Regions from separate parts of the Streptomyces sp. NBC_01255 genome, predicted to be linked through region 2. Evidence: riboswitches for the same ligand, from Rfam matches in the RefSeq annotation. Region 2 holds a riboswitch; each other region holds the start of a gene.
The links. A riboswitch is a leader RNA that binds a small molecule or an ion and turns the genes downstream of it on or off. The one in region 2 is predicted to bind cobalamin.
Positions count from the first base shown of each region.

Region 1 (3,358 bases), 990 kb from region 2:
CGTACGGGCGAGGGTGTCCGCCCAGACGAGGAAGACCGCTCCGGTGAGCGCCGTGACCGGCAGCAGCCGGGCGTGCCCGGGGCCGACGAGCGCGCGGGCCGCGTGCGGCAGGACGAGACCGACGAAGCCGATCGCGCCGGCCGCGGAGACCAGCGCGGCCGTCAGGAGGGCGGTGACGCACAGGAGGACCGTCCGGGCGCGGGTGACGGCGACGCCCAGCGACGCGGCGGCGTCCTCGCCGAAGGCGAAGGCGTCCAGCGTCCGCGCGTACCCGCCGCAGATCAGCAGGGCCGCCACGAGCACCGCTGAGCACACCCGCACCTCGTCCCAGCCGACCCCGCCGAGCGAGCCGAGCAGCCAGAACAGCACGCCGCGGGTGGTCTCCGCGTCCGCGGCCGTCATGACGACGAAGGAGGTCAGCGCGGAGAAGAGCTGCATCGCCGCGACCCCGGCGAGGACCACGCGGTCCGGCGAACCGCCGAGGGTGTGGCTGAGCAGCAGCACGAGCGCGAAGGAGCAGACCGCCCCGAGGAACGCGCCGCCGGTGACGGAGACGACTCCCCCGCCGACGCCGAGGACGACGACCAGGACGGCGCCGGTCGAGGCCCCCGAGGAGACGCCGAGGACGAAGGGATCGGCGAGCGGGTTGCGCAGGAGCGACTGCATCACCGCCCCGCACACGGCGAGTCCGGCGCCGCACACGGCCGCGAGGAGGGTGCGGGGCAGGCGCAGGTTCCAGACGATCCCGTCCCGGATCGGGGACAGGTCCGAGGCGCCCCCGGTCAGATGGGCGACGACGACGGACCACACCTCGCCGACGCGGATGTCCGCCGGCCCGATGGTGATCGCCGCGGCGACCGACGCGCAGAGGACGGCGAGCCCCGCCACGGCCCACGCCAGTGCCCGGCCGCCGCGCCGCACCGTGGTCGACCGGGTGGGAGGCCGGGAACCGGGAGGACGGGGCGCGGCGGGGCGGGCGGGGCGGGTGAGGGTCACTTGGCGAGCCCGTACGAGCGGAGCGCGGCCGCCACCTTCTCGACGCCTTCGACGGTACGGATCGTGGGGTTCATCGCCTGGCCGCTGAGCAGCACGTACCGCTTCTTCCTCACCGCCGTCATGTTCCTCGTGACCGGGTCGGACTCCAGGAACGCGATCTTCTTCGCGGCGCTCTCCGCCGACTGGGAACGGCGGGTCAGATCGCCGATGACGAGCACGTCCGGGTCGCGGTCCGCGACGGTCTCCCAGTTGATCTGGGGCCACTCCTCGCGCGTGTCGTCGAAGACGTTCTTCGCGCCGAGCGCGCGGGTCACGATGCCGGGGGCGCCGCAACAGCCCGCCATGTAGGGGGACTCGGCGTTGGCGAACCAGTAGAGGACGGAGACGTCCTTGAAGTCGCCCGCCGAAGCGGCCTTCGCCACCCGGCCCCTGAGCTCGGCGACGAGCTTCTCGCCTCGCTCCGGCACTCCGAACACCCGGGCCAGGTCCCGGATCTCGCCGTGGACGGTCTCCATCGTGAGCGGCCGGGTGCGGACACCGTCGCCGTCGCCGCTGTTGTCCTTGTCGGCACAGTCGGTCGGCGAGACGTAGGTGGGGACGCCGAGCTTCGCGAACTGCTCGCGGGGCGCGACGCCGCCCTTCCCGAGGGTGTACGCGAACGAGGCGGCGGCGAAGTCGGGTTCGGTGTCGAGCACCTTCTCGAAGGAGGGGTAACGGTCGGCGAGGCGCGGCACCTTCGCGTTCTGCGCCTCAAGCCCCTTGAGGACGGGGTCGGTCCACGTTCCGGTGCCGACCATCCGGTCGGCCAGGCCGAGGGAGAGCAGGATCTCGGCGGCTCCCTGGTCGAGCGCGACGGCCCGCCGGGGCGGGCGGTCGATCCGTACGCGCTCACTGCAGTTGTCGAGAGTCACGGGGTAGCCGGAGCCCGAGCCACCGGCTGAGCTCTTCGCCGACGGCGTCGTGGCGGGTCCGCCGCCACAGCCCGTCGCGGTCACGAGCAGGGTCAGGGTGCCGGCGAGAAACAGCGCGGCGGAACGGACGGGGTGTGCGAGCGGCACGGAGCATTCCTCTGCGTCCACGGCTCATACGCGGAGCCTGTCGTACGGTGCTCCCCGGTCGACGGCGTGACGCCGGGGCCGCCAGCAGGTCTTCGGACTCGGGGTCATCCGGACGGGGCGCCTTCCCGGGCCTGTTCCGCCGCCCAGTGGCCGATGCTCCGCCCGTCGCCCTCACCGCTGCGCGTCAGCTCCGGTTTCCCACCGGATTCCCTGACCCGTACGCTCGCCCGTTCGGGTGAGCGCAAAGGTGCGACTGGCCTCGGCACAGTACCACCGGGGACCCGTCGCACCTCCGGCCGCGAGCCCGGCCTGATCGGCAAGACACCCCGCAGGTCAGAGGCGCAGCTCCTTCGCCTCGAAGCGGCCGTCGCCGAGGACGAGGACGAAGGTGACCTGCTGGCCCTCGGAGACCGTCTGCAGCTCTCCCTCGATGTCCGCGGCGCTGAAGTACACCTGTTCCTCGGAATCCACCGGGACGACGAAGCCGTACCCGCCGAGACGGTTGAAGGACTGCACGAACCCTTTGCTTCTGCCTTCCACGGCGGCCTCCCTGTCGTCACCGGCGAAGTGCCTCTCAGGGGAGATCTACCCCGTCGGCCCGCACTTCGCCCGTCATGGGAGACCGCCATGGGAGACCGTCGCGGGAGACCGTCGTGGGTGTTCCCTACACCGTGAAACGGAGGCGGCAGACGACGGCGTCCGTGTCGCGGCGGACGGCCCGGGCGACGAGCGCGCCCCGGCGGTTCTGGAGAGGCCGCTGCCAGAGCCGTTCCGGTTCGGCCTCCGGGATCAGGACGGTGATCCGGGTGTCGGGTTCGGCCTCCCGGAGGCCGTGGACGTACGCGGTGATCGGGCGCCCGAGCGTGCGGCGCTCCGAGGGGAGCCGGACGAGGGGGACGCCCGGGTTCCACAGGGCCCAGTCGCGCTCCAGGGCTTCGGTCAGGGCCCGGTCCTCCGGGTCCGGGTGGCAGACGGTGACCGCCCGGACCTCGTCGCCGAGGGAGACCGCGGCGGTCAGCGCCTCGCTGGTGAGGCGGTTCAGGGACGAGACCGGGACCAGGACGAGGGAGCGCGCGCGGTGCGGCGGCTCGGGGACGCGGCCGACGCCGAGCCGCTCGCCGATCCGGCCGTAGGCGCGGTGGACGGCCTCGAAAGCGAGGACCAGGACCGGGAGGGCGATCACGATCAGCCAGGCCCCGTCGTGGAACTTGGTGGCGGTGACGACGATCGCGGAGACGCCGGTGAGGACGGCGCCGAGCCCGTTGAGCGCGGCCCTGCCCCACTGACGGGTCGCCCGCCAGTGC
Region 1 is NZ_CP108474.1:1,932,299-1,935,656, forward strand. Features, by position in the region: gene OG357_RS08340 (FecCD family ABC transporter permease) at 1-996, opposite strand, end outside; gene OG357_RS08345 (ABC transporter substrate-binding protein) at 993-2,054, opposite strand; cobalamin riboswitch at 2,121-2,327, opposite strand; gene OG357_RS08350 (cold-shock protein) at 2,388-2,594, opposite strand; gene OG357_RS08355 (APC family permease) at 2,719-3,358, opposite strand, start outside.
Region 1: linked by a shared signal. The riboswitch ahead of OG357_RS08345 (ABC transporter substrate-binding protein) and the one ahead of OG357_RS12740 (ribonucleoside-diphosphate reductase subunit alpha) in region 2 are both predicted to bind cobalamin.

Region 2 (3,358 bases):
GCGATACGGGTCGACAGCGCGCGCGCCTCGGGGGAGTCGAAGGGCAGCTTCAGCTGGAAGAAGACGTCCTGGAGGCCCATCGCGCCCAGGCCCACCGGCCGCCAGCGGGCGTTGGAACGCCCGGCCTGCTCGGTCGGGTAGAAGTTGATGTCGACGACCCGGTCGAGGAAGGTGACGGCCGTGCGGACGGTCGCGTCGAGCCGCTCCCAGTCGATGTCCTGGGTCGAAGCGTCCACGAACGCGCCGAGGTTGACCGAGCCCAGGTTGCAGACCGCGGTCTCGCCGTCGTCCGTGACCTCCAGGATCTCCGTGCAGAGGTTGGAGGAGTGGACGGTGTGGCCGGGCTCGGCGGTCTGGTTGGCCGTCCGGTTCGAGGCGTCCTTGAAGGTCATCCAGCCGTTGCCGGTCTGGGCCAGGGTCCGCATCATCCGGCCGTACAGGTCACGGGCCGGCATGGTCTTGCGGGCCAGGCCCTTGGCCTCGGCGGCGCGGTAGGCGGCGTCGAACTCCTCGCCCCACAGGTCGACGAGCTCGGGCACGTCGGCCGGGGAGAACAGCGACCACTCGGCGTCCGCGTTGACCCGGCGCATGAACTCGTCCGGGATCCAGTGCGCCAGGTTGAGGTTGTGCGTACGGCGCTGGTCCTCGCCCGTGTTGTCGCGGAGCTCCAGGAACTCCTCGATGTCCGCGTGCCAGGTCTCCAGGTAGACGGCGGCGGCGCCCTTGCGGCGGCCGCCCTGGTTCACGGCGGCGACGGAGGCGTCGAGGGTCTTGAGGAACGGCACGATGCCGTTGGAGTGCCCGTTGGTGCCGCGGATGAGGGAACCGCGGGCGCGGATGCGGGAGTAGGAGAGGCCGATGCCGCCCGCGTGCTTCGAGAGGCGCGCGACCTGGTGGTAGCGGTCGTAGATGGAGTCCAGTTCGTCCTGCGGGGAGTCGAGGAGGTAGCAGGAGGACATCTGCGGGTGGCGGGTGCCGGAGTTGAAGAGCGTGGGGGAGGACGGGAGGTAGTCCAGGCGGCTCATCAGGCCGTACAGGGCGGCCACTTCGTCGAGCGCGCGGACGCTGTCGTCCTCGGCGAGGCCGCAGGCGACGCGGAGCATGAAGTGCTGCGGGGTCTCGATCACCTTGCGGGTGATCGGGTGGCGCAGCAGGTAGCGCGAGAAGAGGGTGCGCAGACCGAAGTAGCCGAAGCGGTCGTCGGCGGCCTGGTCGACGGTCGCGTCGAGCCGGTCCGCGTGCAGCGCGACGAAGTCGGCGGTGCGGTCGGCGATCAGACCCTCGTGGTGACCGACGGCCACGGAGGCGGAGAAGCACACCGCGCCCTGGCTCGCGGCCTCGTCGGCGATGGTGATCGTCAGGAGCCGGGCGGCGAGCCGGGAGTAGGCCGGGTCCTCGGAGATCAGGCCGGCGGCCGCCTCGGTGGCCAGCTCGCGCAGTTCCGCCTCGTCCGCCGTGGCGCTGCGGCCGCGGAGCGCGGCGGCGGCGACCTTGCCGGGGTCGGTGTCGGGCAGGTCGGCGGTGAGATCGGTCAGGGTCCGCAGCAGCACGGTGCCGGGTCCGTCGCTCTCGATCGCCGTGGCCGGATCGGCGGGCGCGATGGTCACGTGGGGCTCTCCCTCGCTCGGCTCGGGGCCGCGGGCGGGGGAAGGCGGGCAGGCGGGCATCCGTACGCCGGATGCGCCGCGTCCACCGGCCCACTCCGCGAGGCCCGGACGTCAGTGACACCCGGAACGGTCGGACCGGGCGCGCTGTCGGCAGGTCCTCGGACTCGCCTCGTACGCGCGTATGGGTACGAAGCACACCGTTGCGGGACAGTTCCGGATTCGCGCCGGATTTCCCTGCGTCGACAGCGAGCATGAGCATACATGTGGGGGGCGCCGCTTGCGGCACCCCCCACATGTTGTGTCGCCCTCGGTTGCTTTGGGTGTCAGAACTCCAGGGCGTAGGTCCGCAGCCGGTGGCCGGGAACCGGCTCCCAGTCCCGCTCCGGGGTGCGGACGAAGCCCATCCGCTCGTAGATCCGGTGCGCGGAGACCATCTTCGCGTCCGTGGAGAGCACGAGCCGCGCGCACTCCGGCACGGCCCGCGCGCGGTCCGCGCAGTGGCGTACGAGCGACTCTCCGACGCCCCTGCCGCGGGCCTCCGGCGCGACCACGAGCATCCGGAACTCGGCCTCGCCGACGACGGCTATGTCCGCCCAGGTGGTGTCGCCCTGGGCGTAGGTCACGCCGCCGATGATCCGCTCGTCCGCGTCGACGGCGACGAGCACCTCGGCCTCGCGGGCCCGGCGGGCCGTGTCGCGCAGCACGGCCAGATAGAAGTCGTCCTCGCCGTGGAGCAGCAGCCCGTCGTTCAGATAGGTCAGCCCGGTGAGATCCCCGAGCTCCTCGTACTCCTCGGGCCGTACCGCCCTGATCGTGAAGTCCATGGGGCCAGTCTGCCTCGCGAGGCACGCGCAGGGGCCCGGGACCTCCTGGCGGAGATCCCGGGCCCCGTGGCCGTACCGCGAGGTCAGTGCACTCCGGCGCCGACCTTCGCGTCCGGCGTCGGGTCCGTGTCCGGCTTCGCCGTGCGGGCCGGCGCGTCGGCCGTGTAGTCCGACGGGGACGTCTCGTCGATGCCCTCGGGGGCCTTCACGGCCTTGAGGACGAAGGTCAGGACGACCGTGACGACGAGGTTGAGGACGAAGGCGGTGAGACCGATGTAGCCGATCTCGCCGATGCCCGGGATCTCGGCGGAGGAACCGCCGAAGTGCTTCTGCGTCGGGCTGGCGACGCCGTACGCGGCGACCGTGCCGTAGACCATGCCGACGGCCCAGCCGGCGAGCAGCGCCCAGCGGTGGAACCAGCGGGTGAAGAGGCCGCCGACCAGCGCCGGGAAGGTCTGGAGGATCCAGATGCCGCCGAGGAGCTGGAAGTTGATCGCGACCGTCTTGTCCATGGTGAGGACGAAGGCGAGCGCGCCGACCTTCACCAGGAGCGAGACGAGCTTGGAGACCTTGGTCTCCTGGGCCGGGGTCGCGTCCGGTTTGATGAAGTCCTTGTAGATGTTGCGGGTGAAGAGGTTGGCCGCGGCGATCGACATGATCGCGGCCGGGACGAGCGCGCCGATGCCGATCGCGGCGAAGGCGACGCCCGCGAACCAGTCCGGGAACATGGTCTCGAAGAGCTGCGGGATGGCGAGCTGGCCGTTCTTGACCTGGATCCCGGCGGCGATCGCCATGAAGCCGAGCAGCGCGAGCAGGCCCAGCATCAGCGAGTACAGCGGCAGGATCGTGGTGTTGCGGCGGATCACCTCACGGCTCCGCGAGGACAGCGTCGCCGTGATGGAGTGCGGGTACATGAAGAGCGCGAGC
Region 2 is NZ_CP108474.1:2,921,434-2,924,791, reverse strand. Features, by position in the region: gene OG357_RS12740 (ribonucleoside-diphosphate reductase subunit alpha) at 1-1,607, opposite strand, end outside; cobalamin riboswitch at 1,740-1,866, opposite strand; gene OG357_RS12735 (GNAT family N-acetyltransferase) at 1,931-2,431, opposite strand; gene mctP (monocarboxylate uptake permease MctP) at 2,515-3,358, opposite strand, start outside.

Region 3 (3,358 bases), 1.5 Mb from region 2:
GACCGGCCGAGCCGCGAACGGCAGCGCGCGCGGCTCGCTGAGATCCGGAAGGGGCGCGCGACATCTGCCGTGCGCCCTCTCAGTCCGACCGCGCGCTCCGGCGAACGGGTCAAACGGTGCTGGGGGCTTCCCGACCAAGATCAATAGCCTGACGTCCGGCGCGTGACCTCGCGTCTGTCGGACAGAGAAGGCAAGCGACTCCCGTGAAACTTCCGATGTTGCAGCGCATGGCGTGGCTCACCGCGGCGACCGCGCTGCTGACGACGCCCGGCTCCGCCCCGGCGGGCGCCGCCGACACATGGCAGAAGGCTCGCCGCCCTGTGGGCGGACCGGGGCGCGGGGCCCGACCGTCCCGCCACCCTGTACGCGGCGCCCCTGACGTTCGCCGCGTGGGGGCAGCCGCTGTTCGGCGCGGTGACGAACCGGACCTACCGGTCGACGTACCCGGACGACGCCGGCACGCGGCACATCTCCGACATCGCGGTGACCGCCGCCGGCCGGCTCGTCGTGGGTTCGGCGGCGGACGCCGGTGACGGCGGCCCGTTCGACTCCGCGGTGAGCGACGCCGGCCGGGTGACGATCTCGGCGACGGGCCGGGTCCGGGTCTCCCTCGCGGCCTCCCCGACCGTGCTCGGGACGTACCCCCAGTACAAGATCGAGGCGGTGGAGTGCCTGCCCGACTCCACGGACACCCTGCTGGGCACCGACGACGAGAACCTCGGCGGCTACGTACGGACGGTGTCCTTCTGCGGCGCCTGAGCACGACGTGACCTGACGGACTCCGGGGCCTGCTGGGGCCCCGGAGTCCCCTTGCGTGCAAAGACCGCGAGGACCGGGCTACGCTGCGGGTGCAGCTGGTTCGCCCCCGTCAGCCGGACGGGATGCGTCGTAAGAGGGAACCCGGTGGGAATCCGGGACTGCCCCGCAGCGGTGAGCGGGAACGACCGCCGTCATCAGCACTGGACCCGGGAAGGGTCTGGGAAGCGACGGCCATTAGGTGTCCTCCCCCGTGAGGACGTGCCCGCGAGTCCGAAGACCTGCCCGTTGCCCGCACGCGGACGATTCCGCGCGCGGATGTTCCGGTGACCTCGTGGGCGGGTCGGCGTACAGAGCGAGAAGGACGACCGCGTCGCACCGCGCCGGGTCGCACCGTCCGTTCCGTCACCCTTCGCGCCCTCGTCCCGTCACCGGGACCTCAGGGATTCATCTCGCGAAGGAGATCTCCGTGACCACCAAGTCCGCAGCCGCGGCAGCGCAGGCCACCCTGCACGGCTACCCCCGCCAAGGCGCCGACCGGGAACTGAAGAAGGCCGTCGAAGGCTACTGGAAGGGCCGCGTCAGCGCCGACGCCCTCCGGACGACCGCCGCCGAACTGCGCCGTACCACCTGGCGGCAGCTCGCCGCCGCCGGTGTCGACGAGGTCCCCACCGGCGACTTCTCGTACTACGACCACGTCCTCGACACCACCGTCATGGTCGGCGCGATCCCCGCCCGCCACCGGGCCGCCGTCGCGGCGGACCCGCTCGACGGCTACTTCGCCATGGCACGCGGCACCCAGGATGTCGCGCCACTGGAGATGACCAAGTGGTTCGACACCAACTACCACTATCTCGTCCCGGAGTTGGGACCTGACACGGTCTTCTCGGCCGACTCCTCCCAGCAGGTCGCGGGCTTCCGGGAAGCTCTCGACCTGGGCCTCGGCGCCCGGCCCGTCCTGGTCGGCCCCGTCACCTACCTGATGCTCGCCAAGCCCGCGCCCGGCGTGGCGGCCGACTTCGATCCGCTCACCCTCCTCGACCGGCTGCTTCCGGTGTACGCCGAGGTCCTCGCCGACCTCCGCGCGGCGGGCGCCGACTGGGTGCAGCTCGACGAGCCCGCCCTCGTCCAGGACCGCACCCCGGCGGAACTGAACGCCGCCGCACGCGCCTACCGCGACCTCGGCGCGCTCACGGACCGTCCGAAGCTCCTGGTCGCCTCCTACTTCGACCGGCTCGGCGACGCCCTCCCGGTGCTGGCCAAGGCGCCGGTGGAGGGGCTGGCCCTCGACTTCACCGAGCGAGCGGCCGCCAACCTGGACTCGCTCGCCGCCATCGGCGGCCTGCCCGGCAAGCGACTCGTCGCCGGAGTGGTCAACGGCCGCAACATCTGGGTCAACGACCTGGCCGCGTCGCTCACCACACTCGGCACCCTCCTCGGTCTCGCCGACCGCGTCGACGTGGCGGCCTCCTGCTCCCTGCTGCACGTCCCGCTCGACGCCACGGCGGAACGCGAGATCGATCCGCAGATCCTGCGCTGGCTCGCCTTCGCCCGCCAGAAGACCGCCGAGATCGTCACCCTCGCGAAGGGACTCTCGCAGGGCACCGGGGCCATCACCGGCGAACTCGCCGCCAACCGCGCCGACCTCGCCTCGCGCGCCCGCTCCCCGATCACCCAGGACCCGGCCGTCCGCTCCCGCGCAGCCGCCGTCACCGACGCCGACACCCGCCGCCCCCAGCCGTACGCCGACCGCGCGGGCGCCCAACACGCCGCCCTCCGGCTTCCGTTGCTCCCCTCCACGACCATCGGCTCGTTCCCGCAGACCGCGGAGCTGCGGACCGCGCGGGCCGACCTGCGGGCCGGGCGGATCGACACCGCCGGGTACGAGGAGCGCATCAGGTCCGAGATCCAGGACGTGATCGCCTTCCAGGAGAAGACCGGCCTCGACGTCCTGGTCCACGGCGAGCCCGAACGCAACGACATGGTCCAGTACTTCGCCGAGCAGCTCACGGGCTACCTGGCCACGCGACACGGCTGGGTCCAGTCCTACGGCACCCGCTACGTCCGGCCGCCCGTCCTCGCCGGGGACATCTCCCGTCCCGCGCCGATGACGGTCCGCTGGACGGCGTACGCCCGGTCCCTCACCGCCAAGCCCGTCAAGGGCATGCTCACCGGACCGGTCACCATGCTCGCCTGGTCCTTCGTCCGCGACGACCAGCCCCTCGCCGACACCGCCCGCCAGGTCGCCCTCGCCCTGCGCGACGAGGTGAACGACCTGGAGGCGGCGGGCACTTCGGTCATCCAGGTGGACGAGCCGGCCCTCCGCGAGACCCTGCCGCTGCGCGCCGCCGACCACGGGACGTACCTGGCGTGGGCGACGGAGGCGTTCCGCCTCACGACCGCCGGAGTGCGCCCGGAGACCCAGATCCACACCCATATGTGCTACGCCGAGTTCGGCGACATCGTCCAGGCCATCGACGACCTCGACGCCGACGTCATCAGCCTGGAGGCCGCCCGCTCCCACATGCAGGTCGCCCGCGAACTCGCCGCGCACGGCTACCCGCGCGAGGCGGGACCCGGTGTCTACGACATCCACTCGCCG
Region 3 is NZ_CP108474.1:1,432,665-1,436,022, forward strand. Features, by position in the region: gene OG357_RS06115 (Lrp/AsnC family transcriptional regulator) at 1-41, shown strand, start outside; gene OG357_RS06120 (hypothetical protein) at 415-759, shown strand; cobalamin riboswitch at 839-1,059, shown strand; gene metE (5-methyltetrahydropteroyltriglutamate--homocysteine S-methyltransferase) at 1,226-3,358, shown strand, end outside.
Region 3: linked by a shared signal. The riboswitch ahead of metE (5-methyltetrahydropteroyltriglutamate--homocysteine S-methyltransferase) and the one ahead of OG357_RS12740 (ribonucleoside-diphosphate reductase subunit alpha) in region 2 are both predicted to bind cobalamin.